Regions from separate parts of the Pseudomonas sp. 2835 genome, predicted to be linked through region 1. Evidence: predicted binding sites of a transcription regulator. Region 1 holds the regulator's gene; each other region holds the start of a gene.
The links. Region 1 encodes sigma-54, which starts transcription at its own class of promoters, with help from an activator protein. Its sites were predicted from a motif close to ANTGGCATNNANNTTGCTNT; they were not measured.
Positions count from the first base shown of each region.

Region 2: a site for sigma-54 is predicted at 1,727-1,746, ahead of flgB (flagellar basal body rod protein FlgB). Genes of this name have one in related genera too.
Region 3: a site for sigma-54 is predicted at 2,751-2,770, ahead of glnA (glutamate--ammonia ligase). Genes of this name have one in related genera too.
Region 4: a site for sigma-54 is predicted at 1,945-1,964, ahead of nirB (nitrite reductase large subunit NirB). Genes of this name have one in related genera too.

Region 1 covers NZ_JBNDLE010000002.1:345,319-349,530, reverse strand. Annotated here, with positions in the region: gene lptC (LPS export ABC transporter periplasmic protein LptC) at 1-367, shown strand, start outside; gene lptA (lipopolysaccharide transport periplasmic protein LptA) at 354-878, shown strand; gene lptB (LPS export ABC transporter ATP-binding protein) at 879-1,604, shown strand; gene ABIE20_RS03685 (RNA polymerase factor sigma-54) at 1,784-3,277, shown strand; gene hpf (ribosome hibernation-promoting factor, HPF/YfiA family) at 3,359-3,667, shown strand; gene ptsN (PTS IIA-like nitrogen regulatory protein PtsN) at 3,680-4,144, shown strand; gene rapZ (RNase adapter RapZ) at 4,147-4,212, shown strand, end outside.
Region 2 covers NZ_JBNDLE010000012.1:30,189-34,400, forward strand. Annotated here, with positions in the region: gene ABIE20_RS17740 (chemotaxis protein CheV) at 1-677, shown strand, start outside; gene cheR (protein-glutamate O-methyltransferase CheR) at 730-1,557, shown strand; gene flgB (flagellar basal body rod protein FlgB) at 1,785-2,192, shown strand; gene flgC (flagellar basal body rod protein FlgC) at 2,196-2,639, shown strand; gene flgD (flagellar hook assembly protein FlgD) at 2,655-3,398, shown strand; gene flgE (flagellar hook protein FlgE) at 3,429-4,212, shown strand, end outside.
Region 3 covers NZ_JBNDLE010000011.1:8,780-12,991, reverse strand. Annotated here, with positions in the region: gene ABIE20_RS16890 (chorismate mutase) at 218-1,105, opposite strand; gene glnA (glutamate--ammonia ligase) at 1,249-2,655, opposite strand; gene thiI (tRNA uracil 4-sulfurtransferase ThiI) at 2,986-4,212, shown strand, end outside.
Region 4 covers NZ_JBNDLE010000017.1:83,340-87,551, reverse strand. Annotated here, with positions in the region: gene nirB (nitrite reductase large subunit NirB) at 1-1,777, opposite strand, end outside; gene ABIE20_RS21255 (molybdopterin-dependent oxidoreductase) at 2,055-4,212, opposite strand, start outside.

The sequences.
Region 1 (4,212 bases):
CGACAAGGTCGAGCACCTCAAGGCCAGCGAAGTCACCCTGCTGACCAAACCCGACCTGCAGATGTACCGCGGCACCACTTATCCGTGGCACGTGCAGAGCGAGCGCGGCGAGGTCAATCCCGACGGCAGCGAAGTCGAACTGATCGATTCGGTACGGGTTGCCCGCACCGACGAAAAGAACCGCACCATGATCATTACCAGCAGCCGCATGACGGTATTCCCGCAGAAGCAATATGCGCAAACCGAGCAAGCCGTTAGAATCGACGGCGCCGGTGGCGTCACTACGGGCAATGGAATGAAAGCGTATTTGAAAGACGGCAGGATGGACCTGCTGTCCAACGTAAGAGGACAGTATGAGGCTCGTTAAAACCCTCCCCTTTTTGCTCAGCCTGAGCGCAGCACTGGGAAGCGCGAGCGCCTGGGCCCTGCCGAACGACCGTGACCAGCCGATCCGCATCCAGGCCGACCACGCTCAACTGGACGACAAGAAAGGCATCGCCACCTACACCGGTGACGTGATCATCACCCAGGGCTCGATGATGATCAAAGGCAACACCGTGACCATCACCCGTACCGCCGGTGGCGACATCGACGTGGTGACCTCGGTGGGCAACCTGGCCTACTTCGAACAGCAGCAGAGCGCCGCCAAGCCAGACAAGATGCAGGGCTATGGCAAGACCATCCAGTACAATGCGCCGCAAAACCGCATCGTCCTGATCGACCGCGCCAAGGTTATCAACGAAGGCAACACCACCGAAGGCGAGAAGATCGTCTATGACACGGTGAAACAGATCGCTACCGCCGGTCGCGGTGGCAAAGTCACCGAGTCGCGTCCGCGCATCGACATGGTGATCCAGCCGAAGAAGAAGGCCGAGTAAATGGCAACCCTCAAAGCCCAGCACCTGGCCAAGAGCTACAAGAGCCGGCAAGTGGTCCGCGACGTCAGCCTGTCGATCGACAGCGGCCAGATCGTCGGCCTGCTCGGCCCTAACGGCGCCGGCAAGACTACCTGCTTCTACATGATCGTCGGCCTGGTTCAGGCCGATCAGGGCCGCGTGCTGATCGACGACCTTGATGTCAGTCACCAGCCCATGCACGGCCGTGCCCGCGCCGGTATTGGCTACCTGCCGCAGGAAGCCTCGATCTTTCGCAAGCTGTCGGTCGCCGACAACATCATGGCGATCCTCGAAACCCGCAAGGACCTGGACCGCGATGGCCGGCGCAAGGAGCTGGAAAGCCTGCTGCAGGAATTCCACATCAGCCACATCCGCGACAACCTCGGCATGAGCCTTTCCGGTGGTGAGCGCCGCCGCGTCGAGATTGCCCGCGCCCTGGCCACCGCACCCAAGTTCATCCTGCTCGACGAACCCTTTGCCGGTGTCGACCCGATCTCGGTTGGCGACATCAAGCAGATCATCCATCACCTGAAGGCCAAGGGCATCGGCGTTCTGATCACCGACCACAACGTCCGTGAAACCCTGGATATCTGCGAAACCGCTTACATCGTCAACGATGGCCAGCTGATCGCCGAAGGCGATGCAGAGACCATCCTGGCCAACGACCTGGTCAAAGAGGTTTACCTCGGCCATGAGTTCCGCCTGTAGGCTCAAGGTGTAAGGCGCTGCCGGAGCGCTCGTAAACAGGCCAGATGATGGCTTAATTGTTACGGCGCTCTAGGCAAACGCTGCAATTTCAGGCATATAATTTGCTTAAAGTTGGCGCTTCGGTGCCCTTGTAGTGGATGGCGCATGTGCGCCGGCAAATAAGGTGTTAAGCCCCTGCCATGAAACCATCGCTCGTCCTAAGAATGGGCCAGCAACTGACGATGACCCCGCAGTTGCAACAGGCCATACGTCTGCTCCAGCTTTCTACCCTGGATCTCCAGCAGGAAATCCAGGAAGCGCTGGAATCAAACCCGATGCTCGAGCGCCAGGAAGATGGCGACGACTTCGACAACAGCGACCCGATGGCCGACAACGCCGAGAGCAAACCCGTCGCCGAAGTTCAGGAAACCAGCTTCCAGGAGACCGCCCCGACGGTGGACAACCTCGAAGAAGGCGAATGGAACGAACGCATCCCCAACGAGCTGCCGGTCGATACCGCTTGGGAAGACATCTACCAGACCAGCGCCAGCAGCCTGCCCAGCAACGATGATGACGAGTGGGACTTCACCACCCGCACCTCCGCTGGCGAAAGCCTGCAGAGCCACCTGCTCTGGCAGCTCAACCTGGCACCGATGTCCGACACCGACCGGCTGATCGCCGTGACCCTGATCGACTGCATCAACAACCAGGGTTATCTCGACGAAACCCTGGAAGAAATCTGCGACTCCTTCGACCCCGAGCTCGACATCGAGCTGGACGAAGTCGAAGCCGTGCTGCACCGCATCCAGCAGTTCGAGCCCGCCGGTATCGGCGCGCGCAACCTCAGCGAGTGCCTGTTGCTGCAACTGCGCCAACTGCCGCCGCGCACGCCGTGGATGACCGAAGCCCAGCGCCTGGTCAGCGACTTCATCGACCTGCTCGGCGGCCGCGACTACAGCCAGCTGATGCGCCGCATGAAGCTCAAGGAAGACGAGCTGCGCCAGGTCATCGAACTGGTACAGAGCCTCAACCCGCGCCCGGGCTCGCAAATCGAATCCAGCGAAGCCGAATACGTGGTACCCGACGTGATCGTGCGCAAGGACAACGAGCGCTGGCTGGTCGAGCTCAACCAGGAAGCGGTACCGCGCCTGCGCGTCAACCCGCAGTACGCAGGCTTCGTCCGTCGCGCCGACACCAGCGCCGACAACACCTTCATGCGCAACCAGTTGCAGGAGGCGCGCTGGTTCATCAAGAGCCTGCAAAGCCGCAACGAAACCTTGATGAAGGTCGCCACCCAGATCGTCGAGCACCAGCGCGGCTTCCTCGATCATGGCGACGAGGCGATGAAGCCGCTGGTGCTGCACGACATCGCCGAAGCGGTGGGCATGCACGAGTCGACCATTTCCCGCGTGACCACGCAAAAATACATGCACACGCCCCGCGGAATTTACGAGCTGAAGTACTTTTTCTCCAGCCACGTCAGCACCTCCGAAGGCGGTGAATGCTCGTCCACGGCGATCCGCGCGATCATCAAGAAACTGGTTGCAGCGGAAAATCAGAAAAAGCCATTGAGTGACAGCAAGATCGCTGGTTTACTGGAGGCACAAGGCATCCAGGTAGCACGTCGCACCGTCGCCAAGTACCGCGAGTCCCTCGGCATTGCACCGTCGAGCGAGCGCAAGCGATTGATGTAACGGCTCCTGAGGTGTGCCACCGCAGTTCAGTGGCAGGCGCAATACCTGCCTCTTATGCACCGGCAACAAAGGAGAAGCTGTATGCAAGTCAATATCAGTGGACAGCATGTAGAAGTTACTCAGCCCCTGCGTGAGTACGTACTTGAAAAGCTTGCTCGCTTGGAGGGGCATTTCGACAAGATTACCAATGTGACGGTAATCATGAAGGTCGAGAAGCTTCAACAGAAGATCGAGGCCACCCTGCAGATCCCGGGCGGCGAAGTGGTTGCAAATGCCGAACACCAAGACATGTATGCAGCGATCGACGCCTTGACTGACAAGCTCGACCGCCAACTGAAAAAACACAAGGAAAAACAGCAAAGCCTGCTGCAAGGTGCAGCGGCCCGCTGATCCCCCTCATCCATGATCCGACTTGAAACCATCCTGACCCCCGGCCGTTCCCTCGTGAACGTGCCGGGCGGCAGTAAAAAACGTGCGCTCGAACAGATCGCCAATCTGATCGGCAAAGAAGTGCCCGAGCTGGACACCCAGATCGTGTACGAAGCCCTGATCGCCCGGGAAAAACTGGGCTCCACCGGTTTCGGCAACGGCATTGCCATTCCCCATTGCCGCCTCAAGGGCTGTGAGTCGCCGGTCAGCGCGCTGTTGCACCTTGACGCCCCTATTGATTTCGACGCCATCGATGGCGCCCCGGTCGACCTGCTGTTCGTACTGCTGGTCCCGGAAGCGGCTACCGATGCGCACCTGGAGCTGCTGCGCCAGATCGCCAGCATGCTCGACCGCCAGGACGTACGCGAAAAACTGCGTGCGGCCGCCAGTAACGAATCCTTGTACCAGGTCGTACTGGACGTACAAAACGGGCACTGAACATGCGCTTGATCATCGTTAGTGGCCGGTCTGGCTCCGGCAAGAGTACCGCCCTCGATGTACTTGAG
Region 2 (4,212 bases), on a different contig from region 1:
GTGAAGAAACCAGCAAGAGTTTCGTCATCATCACCGAGTACAACACCAAGACCCAGGGGTTTCTGGTGCATTCGGTGGAGCGCATCGTCAACATGAACTGGGAGGAGATCCATCCGCCGCCCAAGGGTACCGGGCGCGATCACTACCTGACGGCGGTGACCCGGGTTGACAACAAGATGGTCGAGATCATCGACGTGGAGAAAATCCTCGCCGAAGTAGCGCCGACCTCCGAGGCGATTTCCGCCGGCGTGGTCGATGCCGAGGTGCAGGACAAGGCGGTGATGCTGCGGGTGCTGACGGTCGATGATTCGTCGGTAGCACGCAAGCAGGTCAGCCGGTGCCTGCAGACCGTCGGCGTCGAAGTGGTGGCGCTCAACGACGGCCGTCAGGCGCTCGACTACCTGCGCAAGCTGGTCGACGAGGGCAAGCGTCCGGAGGAAGAATTTCTGATGATGATCTCCGACATCGAGATGCCGGAGATGGACGGCTACACCCTGACCGCCGAGATTCGCAGCGACCCGCGCATGCAAAAGTTGCACATCATCCTGCATACTTCGCTTTCCGGGGTGTTCAACCAGGCGATGGTCAAGAAGGTCGGTGCTGATGACTTCCTGGCCAAATTCCGCCCGGACGACCTCGCCCAGCGCGTTGTTGATCGGATCAAGGCCACGCACTAACGGCCGGGGGCCTTTGCCCCTGGCGGTACATACGATTTAAGAGGCGGCATCATTGTCTACGGGTAATTTGGATTTCGAACAGTTCCGGGTCTTCCTGGAAAAAGCCTGTGGCATCCTGCTGGGCGAAAATAAGCAATACCTGGTCTCCAGCCGTCTCAACAAGCTGATGGAACAGCAGGGCATCAAGTCCCTGGGCGAACTGGTGCAGCGTATCCAGAGCCAGCCGCGCAGCGGTTTGCGCGAGCAGGTGGTCGATGCCATGACCACCAACGAAACCCTCTGGTTTCGCGACACCTATCCGTTCGAGGTGCTGAAGAACAAGGTTCTGCCCGAGCAGATCAAGGCCAACCCTGGCCAGCGCCTGCGCATCTGGTCGGCCGCCTGTTCGTCGGGTCAGGAGCCGTACTCGATTTCCATGGCCATCGACGAGTTCGAGCGCAGCAACATCGGCCAGTTGAAGATGGGCGCGCAGATCGTCGCCACCGACCTTTCCGGCTCGATGCTGACCAACTGCAAGACCGGCGAGTACGACAGCCTGGCGATTGCCCGCGGCCTGTCCCAGGAGCGTTTGCAGCGCTACTTCGACGTCAAGGGTCCGGGGCGCTGGGCGGTCAAGGCGCCGATCCGCAGCCGTGTCGAATTCCGCTCGTTCAACCTGCTCGACAGTTATGCGAGCCTGGGCAAGTTCGACATCGTGTTCTGCCGCAACGTGCTGATCTACTTCTCGGCACAGGTCAAGAAAGACATCCTGCTGCGCATCCACGGCACCCTCAAGCCGGGTGGCTACCTGTTCCTGGGGGCCTCTGAAGCTCTCAACGGTTTGCCGGATCACTACCAGATGGTCCAGTGCAGCCCAGGGATCATTTACCAGGCCAAGTAGGCTTTAGCGGCAAGCTACAAGCTTCAAGCGGCAAGAAAGAGAGCAGATCGCGCGCCGCCTGGCTTTTTCTTGCCGCTTGAAGCTTGCCGCTTGCCGCTCTTTTGCCACTTTTCTGGCATTGCCGCCGGCGGCAAACTCCTCAAAGCCCCGTATTTACGGGGTTTTGTTTTTTGGCATGGCTCTTGCTCTGACTCAGTCAACGAAAAACCTTTGAAGGTTTCCACGACATGAGCATCAGCTTCGACAAAGCGCTCGGCATCCACGAAAAGGCATTGGGCTTTCGCGCCCAGCGTGCCGAGGTGCTGGCCAACAACATCGCCAACGCCGACACTCCCAACTACAAGGCGCGCGACATGGACTTCGCTTCGGTGCTGGCGGCGCAGGCCGAGCAGACCAGCAAGGGCCACTTCGCCCTCGACCGTACCAACGCCCGGCACATCGAAGCCGAAGGCTTGAGCATGGGCGACGAGACCTTGCAGTACCGTACGCCGATGCAGCCGTCGATCGACCAGAACACCGTCGATGCCCAGCTCGAGCAATCGAGCTACGCGGAAAACGCCGTGGGTTTCCAGGCCAGCTTCACGCTGCTCAACAGTAAATTCAAAGGGCTGGTATCGGCCCTGCGCGGAGAGTAAGTCATGTCCCTCGCCAGTGTCTTCAACATTGCCGGTAGCGGCATGAGTGCCCAGACCACGCGTCTGAATACCGTCGCTTCGAACATCGCCAACGCCGAGACCGTCTCGTCGAGCATCGACCAGACCTACCGTGCCCGTCACCCGGTGTTCGCCACTACCTTCCAGCAGGCCCAGGCCGGGGTCAGCCAGTCGCTGTTCCAGGATCAGGACGCCGCCGGCCAGGGCGTGCAGGTGCTCGGCGTGGTCGAGGACCAGAGCAACCTCGAGGCGCGCTACGAGCCGAACCATCCGGCGGCGAACAAGGACGGCTACGTCTACTACCCGAACGTCAATGTGGTGGAAGAGATGGCCGACATGATCTCCGCCAGCCGCTCGTTCCAGACCAACGCCGAGCTGATGAACACGGCCAAAACCATGATGCAGAAGGTCCTGACCCTGGGTCAGTGATAAAGGACTAAGCCAATGGCAAGTGTTAATGACCCAACAGCCGGCGTAAGCCTGAACGACGTCATCAAGGCGTCGGGCAAGAAGAACAGTGAAACCAGCGCCAACAGCGCCGCCGGTATCGCCTCGGCCACCAACAGCAAGACCGGCGCCAACAAGCAGGCCCTGGGCAAGGACGCGTTCCTGCAGTTGCTGGTGACCCAGATGCAGCACCAGAACCCGCTCGATCCGCAGGACAACAGCGAGTTCGTGGCCCAGCTGGCGCAGTTCAGCAGCCTGGAAGGCATCACCTCGCTGAACGAGTCGGTGACCGCGATTTCCGGCAACTACAAGTCCTCGCAGGCGCTGCAGGCCTCGTCGCTGGTCGGTCGCTCGGTGATCGCCCAGACCGACAAGGCCGTGGTCGACACCACCAAGAGCTTCAACGGTTCGGTGGTGGTCCCGCAGGCGCTCAGCAATGCCACCGTCACCATTACCGACAAGGATGGCAAGGTGGTCAAGACCATCGACATGGGGGCGCAGAAGGCCGGTAATGCCTCTTTCGTCTGGGATGGCACCAACGACAAGGGCGAGAAGGTCGATCCGGGTACCTACACCTTTGCCGCCAAGACCACTGTCGATGGCAAGCAGCTGGACATGTACACCATGCTGCCGGCCACCGTCAGCAGCGTCACCATCAGTCAGACTGGCGGCGAGATGATGCTCAATCTTGCTGGCCTGGGCAGCATCGCCCTGTCCAAAGTCCAAACCATCGGTATATAGAGCCGGCTAACGCGGCACAAGGAGTGAAAGATGTCATTCAATATCGGCCTTAGCGGTCTCTATGCAGCCAACAAGCAACTGGACGTGACCGGCAACAACATCGCCAACGTCGCCACCACCGGTTTCAAATCGTCGCGCGCAGAATTCGCCGACGTCTACTCGGCCAACAAGCTCGGCGTCGGTACCAACAACATCGGTAACGGTGTGCGCCTGGCAGCGGTATCGCAGCAATTCACCAATGGCGATATCACCAACACCGGCAACGTGCTGGACATGGGTATCCAGGGTCAGGGCTTCTTCGTTCTCAGCGATAACGGCGCGCTCAGCTACACCCGTGCCGGTGCCTTCCAGACCAACAAGGACAACTATGTTGTCACTGCTGACGGCCTGCGCCTGCGCGGCTACGGCGTCGATGAAAACGGCAAGATCATCAATGGCGTGCTGACTGACCTCAAGATCGACACTTCGGCGTTGGCGCCAAAGAGCACCACCGCGATCGATCAGGGCCTGAACCTGAACTCGTCGGACAAGGTCATTCCGGCGACCACCACCTTCAGCCCGACCGACGAAAACAGCTGGAACAAGACCTTCGCCACCAAGATCTACGACAGCCAGGGTAATGAGCACGTCATGGATCAGTACTACGTCAAGACCGGGACCAACACCTGGAAGTCGTATACCCTGATCGATGGCCGCAACCCGCTGAACCCGGCCCAAGAGCCGCCAAAGGCGCTGGAAGGCACCATTGAGTTCAACTCCGACGGTAGCGTCAAGAGCATGACTGCCGGTGCCGCGGGCTCGGGTTACGAGGTGG
Region 3 (4,212 bases), on a different contig from region 1:
CTGGGCCCAAGTCGCGGTCGCTGGTAATCCGCTGGTACAAAGAAAATGCAAAAAGCAAACCAAGGCTCCGAAAAGAAGCGGAATTTCCGGATTAAGACCTGTATTTGCGCGAAAAATGCCTACAAAGTCCTGAAGTCGCGCTTTTCGTGAACCAAAATGGGCTGAGTTGCTCAGGTGCAGGCAGATGCGTGCACCAATATAGAGCATAGAGGAAGGATTACTGCGGCGAGCACAAATGCGTGGTGGCGCGAATCAGGGCCAGGGATTGCTGTGGGTCTTTGCCCTGTTGAGCGATGGCTTGGGCGAGGTTCGCCTGGCATTGCGTCGGGCGGTTGCGATCAAACTCGGCCAGTTGGCCTAGCAGGGTGCGTTGCAGGCGATCCAGCTGCGGGCGCAACTGGCTGCTCAGGTCGACCCGCGGGGTTTGCGGTGCGCTGCCGACGGCGTGCCAGCGCGACAGCGCACTGTACTGCAGCAGCTTGTTGGCTTCGATCTGGTCGGCGAAGAACAGCGCTGCCCGTTGTTCATCGACACCAAAACGCACGGCCTGGGCCCGAGCGTTGGCAATCACCTGCTGCTCGCGTTCAGGTGCTTCTACTGGCTGGCCCGAGTCCCATTTGTTCAGGGCGACCGCGTGGGCGATGAGCAGGCGCTGGTCGATGCTATTGAGCAAGGCGGTGAGTGGGGTGGTAGATGCCGCAGGCTGGGAAAGCGGCACACCCTGGCTGCCTGCATAAAAAACGATCAACTCGGCCGGCTGCCTGCCAGTACGCCCACGATGTACGCCATCGACGATCTCGGCGAGGGCGTCTCCGGCCTTGATGCTTACCTGTTTGTTGCTGTCGCGGGTTTCCACCAGCAGTTCACCTGCAAGCAGGTAGCCGGCGTTGGGCTGCGGATGGCTGTGCCAGTCGAGGGTTGTTTCAGGCGGAATGTGGATTTTAACCAGGGTCAGCTCCGCAGGCCCGTCGGGGTAACGCGGGTAGGGGCTGCCATCCCAGGCTTTGCTGGTGCGCAGCAGCACCTGTGAATCGAGCTGTGCTGGCGGGGTGCTGCAACCTGCCAGCAGGGCAAGCAGAAAAAGCGTGATGAAGGTGCGGATCATGATGGGCTCGGGCGTGGTGTGCCGAGCCAGCATGGTCGAGGTCAGTGGGATGCCCTATCAGGAGGGTCTGAAGAACATGTATGAAAAAGGCCTCCCGAAGGAGGCCTTTTTCAAGCTACGCCGCTTGCGCGAGCGTCACTGGCTTAGCAGCTGTAGTACAGCTCGTATTCCAGTGGGTGTACGAAGGTGCGGACCTTGATTTCTTCTTCGCTTTTCAGCGCGATGTAGGCATCGATGAAGTCGTCGGAGAACACGCCGCCCTTGGTCAGGAACGCACGGCCTTTGTCCAGCTCTTCCAGGGCTTCTTTCAGGCTGCCGCAAACCTGTGGGATCTCTTTCGCCTCTTCAGGCGGCAGGTCGTACAGGTTCTTGTCGGCGGCATCGCCTGGGTGGATCTTGTTCTGGATACCGTCCAGGCCGGCCATCATCAGTGCTGCGAAGCACAGGTACGGGTTGGCAGCCGGGTCCGGGAAGCGCGCTTCGATGCGGCGGGCTTTCGGGCTGGAAACGTACGGGATGCGGATCGAGGCGGAACGGTTGCGCGCCGAGTAGGCCAGCATGACCGGTGCTTCGAAGCCTGGTACCAGACGCTTGTAGGAGTTGGTAGCCGGGTTGGTGAAGCCGTTCAGGGCCTTACCGTGCTTGATGATACCGCCGATGAAGTACAGGGCGGTGTCGGACAGGCCGGCATAGCCTTCGCCGGAGAAGGTGTTCTTGCCATCTTTGGAGATGGACATGTGCACGTGCATGCCCGAGCCGTTGTCGCCGTACAGTGGCTTAGGCATGAAGGTTGCGGTGCGGCCGTAGGCGTCGGCAACGTTGTGCACGCAGTATTTGAGGGTCTGAACTTCGTCAGCCTTCTTCACCAGGGTGTTGAACTGCACGCCGATTTCGTTCTGGCCGGCAGTTGCCACTTCGTGGTGGTGGACTTCGATGACCAGGCCCATTTCTTCCATGGCGTTGCACATGGCAGTACGGATTTCGTGGTCGTGGTCGAACGGTGGTACCGGGAAGTAGCCGCCTTTGACGCCTGGACGGTGGCCTTTGTTGCCGCCTTCGACGTCCTGGTCGGACATCCACGAGCCTTGCTCGGAGTAGATCTTGAACATCGAGCCGGAGATGTCGGACTTGAACTTCACTTCGTCGAAGATGAAGAATTCAGGCTCTGGACCGACGAACACGGTGTCACCGATACCGGTGGTCTTCAGGTACTCTTCGGCGCGGCGGGCGATGGCGCGTGGGTCGCGGTCGTAGCCTTGCATGGTCGAAGGTTCGATGATGTCGCAGACCAGGATCAGGGTCGGCTCTTCAGTGAACGGGTCGAGCACGGCGGAGGAGTCGTCCGGCATCAGGATCATGTCGGAGGCTTCGATGCCTTTCCAGCCAGCGATGGAGGAACCGTCGAACATCTTGCCGGCTTCGAAGAAATCTTCATCCAGCGCGTCACGAGCTGGCATGGTCACGTGGTGCTGAGTGCCTTTGGTGTCAGTGAAGCGCAGATCAATCCATTTAACGTCATGATCTTTGATGAGTTGAACCGACTTCGACATAGTGTCCTCCGGGTGGGGTAGAGCTTGCCTGTGCAGCCCTTTAATTTGGGTGATGCCGGGCGCGAATAGTCGGCCAAGGCAACCTGCCTCACAAGGGAGCAAATTGCATGCCAGTGCCCCGAGTTGGGATTTTTGCCCCAAACCCAAGCGTTTTCGGCCGAATTGATAAATCCGCGGCTTTTTTCTGCACTTTAAAGATGCGCTAAACCTGCATGATGCATCATTTTGGTGCGCAGAAAACCTTCTGTACAAAAGTTGCTCAAAGCTTGAGCAATTTCCGCTATAATCCGCGCCCCACTTTTTTAGTCGGCACCTCGCGCGCTGTTTTTCATGAAACTAATCGTAAAAGTCTTCCCAGAGATCACCATCAAGAGCCGGCCGGTTCGCAAGCGCTTCATCCGTCAACTGGCCCGCAACATCCGCAACGTGCTCAAGGACCTCGATCCTGCGCTCGCGGTTAACGGTGTCTGGGATAACCTCGAAGTGATCACTCACATCGAGGACGAGAAAGTCCTGCGCGAGATGACCGAGCGTTTGAGCTGCACGCCGGGCATTGCCCACTTCCTGCAGGTCGACGAATACCCGCTGGGTGATTTCGACGACATCGTCGCCAAGTGCAAGCAGCACTTCGGTCACCTGCTGGCCGGCAAGCGCTTCGCCGTACGCTGCAAGCGTGGTGGCCACCATGACTTCAGCTCGATGGACGTCGACCGTTACGTCGGCAGCCAGCTGCGCCAGCAGTGCGGCGCAGCCGGTATCGACCTGCGTACCCCGGAAGTCGAAGTGCGCATCGAGGTGCGCGACAAGCGCCTGTATATCATCCACAACCAGCACAAAGGCATCGGCGGTTACCCGCTGGGCGCGCTGGAGCAGACCCTGGTGCTGATGTCCGGTGGCTTCGACTCCACCGTCGCCGCCTACCAGATGATGCGCCGTGGCCTGATGACCCATTTCTGCTTCTTCAACCTTGGCGGCCGTGCCCACGAGCTGGGGGTGATGGAAGTCGCCCACTTCCTGTGGAAAAAGTACGGCAGCAGCCAGCGCGTGCTGTTCGTCAGCGTGCCGTTCGAAGAAGTGGTCGGCGAGATCCTCGGCAAGGTCGACAACAGCTACATGGGCGTGACCCTCAAGCGCATGATGCTGCGTGCGGCGACCAACATCGCCGACCGTCTGCAGATCGACGCCCTGGTGACCGGTGAAGCCATCTCCCAGGTCTCGAGCCAGACCCTGCCAAACCTTGCGGTGATCGACTCGGCCACCGAGAAACTGGTGTTGCGCCCCTTGCTCGCCAGCCACAAGCAGGACATCATCGACCAGGCCCAGCAGATCGGCACCGCCGAGTTTGCCAAGCACATGCCTGAATACTGCGGCGTTATTTCGGTGAACCCGACTACCTGCGCCAAGCGTCATCGCGTCGACCATGAAGAGAAGCAGTTCGACATGGCGGTGCTCGAGCGTGCCCTGGAGCGCGCCCGCCTGATCTCCATCGACCACGTGATCGATGAACTCAGCCAGGATATCCAGATCGAAGAAGTAAGCCAGGCGCTGGCCGGGCAG
Region 4 (4,212 bases), on a different contig from region 1:
CTACTTCGCCGATGACGATCAGCTTCTCGGGAGTGATCTCGCCACCGGGAATGCGCGGCACCACCGAATAGGTGCCGTTCTTCTGCATGTTGGCCATGAAGGTGTCGTTGGTGTCCTGCAGCGGCACCAGCGATGGTTCCATGATCGGCTGGTTCCAGCACGAGGCGAGGATCGAGCCGACCGTGGGTTTGCAGATATCGCAGCCGACGTGCCCGCGTCCATGTTTGGCGAGCATCTCGTCGAAACTGAGGATGCCTTCAACCCGCACCAGCGCGTACAACTCCTGGCGGGTGTAGGCGAAGTGTTCGCACAGGCTCTTGTCGACGCTGACGCCGCGGGCGATCAGTTCATGCTCGAAGACCTGCTTGAGCAACGCCGCACACCCACCGCAACCGGTACAGGCCTTGGTCTGCTGCTTGAGCTGGCCGAGCTCGCCGCAGCCACTGTCGATGGCAGCGCAGATCGCGCCCTTGCTGACGTTGTGGCAGGAGCAAATGGTCGCGCTGGCGGGCAAGGCATCGGCGCCCAGTGCCGGCGCGCCGGCCGACTGCGGCAGGATCAGCCCGGCCGGATCGGCGGGCAGGGCAATGCCGTTCTGCACGTACTGCAGCAGGGTGTCGTAATAGCTGTTGTCGCCGACCAGCACCGCGCCGATCACCCGTTTGCCGCTGGCATCAACCACCAGGCGGCGATAGGCCGACGCCGCTTCGTCGATAAAGCGATAGCTGCGCGCCCCGGGTGTGGCGCCGTGGGCGTCGCCGATTGAGCCGACATCGACACCGAGCAGCTTGAGCTTGGTCGACATGTCGGCCCCGGTAAAACTGCCAGCGTCTTCACCGGCCAGCGTCGCCGCCACCGTGCGCGCCATGCTATAGCCCGGCGCTACCAGGCCGAACACGCTGCCGTTCAACGACGCGCATTCGCCGATGGCAAAGATCCGCGGGTCGCTGCTGCGGCACCCACTGTCGATCACCACCCCGCCGCGCTGGGCGATATCCAGGCCGCTGCTGCGACCCAGGGCATCCTGCGGGCGGATACCGGCGGAGAACACGATCAGGTCGGTTTCCAGAAACTCGCCGCCGTCGAAGTTCATCCGGTAGCGGTACTCGTCACCGGCAACGATGGCCTGAGTCGCCCGCGACAAGTGCACGCCGACACCCAGGGCTTCGATCTGCGCCCGCAAGGCGGCGCCGCCTTCGGCATCCAGTTGCACCGGCATCAGACGCGGAGCGAACTCCACCACGTGGGCTTCCAGGCCGAGGGATTTCAAGGCATTGGCTGCCTCAAGACCGAGCAGGCCGCCACCGACTACCACCCCACGGCGAGCACTGGCGGCCGCGACGCGGATCGCATCGAGATCATCAAGGGTGCGATAGACCAGGCGCGCCGCCCCCTGCGAGCCTTCGATCGGCGGCACGAACGGATAGGAGCCGGTGGCCAGCACCAGTTGATCGTAAGGGTAGCGCCCGGCGCCGGTGACCACCTCGCAGCGCTCACGATCGATCTCCAGCACCGGCTCGCCCAGGTGCAGGTGAATGCCGTGGCCGGCGTACAAGCCCGCCTCGCCCAGGGCCAGGGTTTCGGCATCGCTGCCACTGAAGTATTCCGACAGGTGCACGCGGTCGTAGGCGCGCTGGCGTTCTTCGCCGAACACCCGCACCTGGAAACGGCCCAGGGCACCGCGTTCGATCAGTTGCTCGACGCAGTGATGACCGACCATGCCGTTGCCGACGATGATCAGCTGTTGCCGCGCTTCGATGCTGGTAAACCCATTCATACCCGATCCTCACTCAAGGCCAATCACGCTGGCTTTGCTGCTGGGGCCAACCCCGAAAAACAAAAAAAAGGCGCCTGGAGCCGAAGCTCCAGGCGCCTTTGCCTGGTCTGTTTTTGTAGTCCCGGTTGCGAATCGCCATTGACCCGCGAGGACGTTGTAAATCTGTAAAAGCAGGGAGCGTGCCAAGTGCCAAAGCCTTTCAAACCTGGGTTTGTGCGCGTTCCACTGGCGCCGTTACCGACCCAGGCTGGTGCAGCGCTCCCTGTTATGGGGCACTTCAATACACGTCACGCAGGTAACGCTTGGCACGGTTCAGTTCGCCGACATAAGCCTCGGCCCGCTCCACACTCATGCCGCCATGCTGCTGCACCACCTGCTTGAGCGCCGTATCGACATCCCGGGCCATGCGCCCGGCATCGCCACAGATATAAAAATGCCCGCCTTCCTCCAGCCAGCGCCATAGCTCGGCGCCCTGCTCGAGCATGCGCTGCTGCACGTAGATCTTCTGCGCCTGGTCGCGGGAAAACGCGGTGTCCAGGCGGGTCAGGTGACCGTCACGCTGCCAGGCCAACAACTCGTCACGGTAATAGAAATCCGTGGCCGCCTGCTGTTCACCAAACAACAGCCAGTTGCGGCCGCTGGCACCTTGCGCCTGACGCTCCTGCAGGAACGCCCTGAACGGCGCCACGCCAGTACCAGGCCCGACCATGATCACCGGCGCCGAGCTGTCGTCGGGCAGGCGAAAGTGCGCGGTCGGCTGGGTGAAGATCTCGACCCGAGCGGGCTCGCTGCGGTCGGCCAGGTAGGTCGAGCACACGCCCTTGCGCCGCCCGTAACGCACAGTCGCAACCGTCAGGTGCACCTGATGTGGATGCAGCTTCTGGCTTGAGCTGATCGAGTACAGCCGCGGCTGCAAGGGTTTGAGCAATTCGAGCCAAGCCTGCAGGCTCAGTTGGGGCTTGCACGCATGCACCAGGTCGATCAGTTGCTTGCCCCACAGCCAGCCCTTGAGCACAGCCTTGTTGTGCGGCTCAAGCAAGGCGCGCAGTTGCGCATCACCGGGGGCGAAAGCCTCAAGCATCTGCGGGGTGATGCGGGCGATCTCCAGGTGTTCCAGCAGCGCCTCGGCCAAGGGCATGTCGGCCTGTCCCTTGAGGCTGACACTGCGACCGCCGTCGAAGCGGGTGGCAGTCAGCAGTTCATCCACCAACCCCGGACAGTTGCGCGGCCATACGCCCAGGGCGTCGCCAGCCTGATAAGTGAAACCGCTGTCGCCCAGGTCGAACACCAACTGGCGGGTTTCCTTTACCGCACCTGGGCCGTTGAGCAGGCGGTTGCCGACCAGGGTGGCTGGCAACGGCCGCATCTTGCTGAAACCGCTAGCCGTGGGCGTTGGTGCTTCGAGCAGCAGGTCGCTGTGGCCCAGCTTGCCCAGCAATGCCTGCAGCCACTGCCCCGCTGATTCATGCAAATCGCCCTCGCAATCGACCCGTTCGAGCAAGCGCTTGGCGCCCAGTTCGGCCAGGCGCTGATCCAGCTTGCGACCAAACCCGCAGAACTGTTCATAACTGGAATCCCCCAGGGCCAGCACCGCGTAAGGCAAACCGGCGCAGCGTTGCGCATGCTCGCCCTGCAGCCCGCGCCAGAACGCCGCGCCGCAGTCGGGCGCATCACCGTCGCCAAACGTGCTGGCGATCAGCAGCAGGCTGGCCAGGCCGTCCAGTTGTTCCAGGGCGATGTCGTCCATGCAGCTCAACTGCACCGGCAAGCCGACCTGGCGCAGGCGCTCTGCACATTGCTCGGCCAAGGCCTGAGCGTTGCCGGTCTGCGAGGCCCAGAGCAGCAGGTGTTTGTCCTGCAACGAAACAGGCTGATGATCGATCTGGACGGCATCTATGCGCTCACCGGCCACCCGGCTCAGGGCCACCGCGCAGAACTTGAAGGCCGGCTGCAGCGATAGCGGGTCGACGGCGTCACTGGTGACGGCATTGATCGCCAGGTTCTCGCCATAAACGTCGTTCCAGTGAAACGGCGCAAAGCAGTTGCCCGGCAGCACCCGGGGGCTGAGCCGTGCCGGCAGCACGGCCTGCCCGCGTCGCGAGCGGATCTGCACCTGATCCTTGTCAGCGATACCCAGGCGCTCGGCATCGTCCGGGTGAATCTCCACGAACGGCCCGGGGTCGAGCTTGTTCAGCGCCGCCACCTTGCCGGTCTTGGTCAGGGTGTGCCACTGGTGCTGGACCCGCCCAGTGTTGAGTACCAGCGGAAAATCGGCGTCCGGCAGCTCGGCAGCGGGCAGGCACGGACGGGCAAAAAAACGTGCCTTGCCGCTGCGAGTGGGAAAGGCAATGGCAGGTACCTCGCCTTGGCCGTCGTGGCGCAGGGCCTGGCTGACGCCGTCGTTGCGATAGCGCAGCGGGCTGCGCTCATTCTTG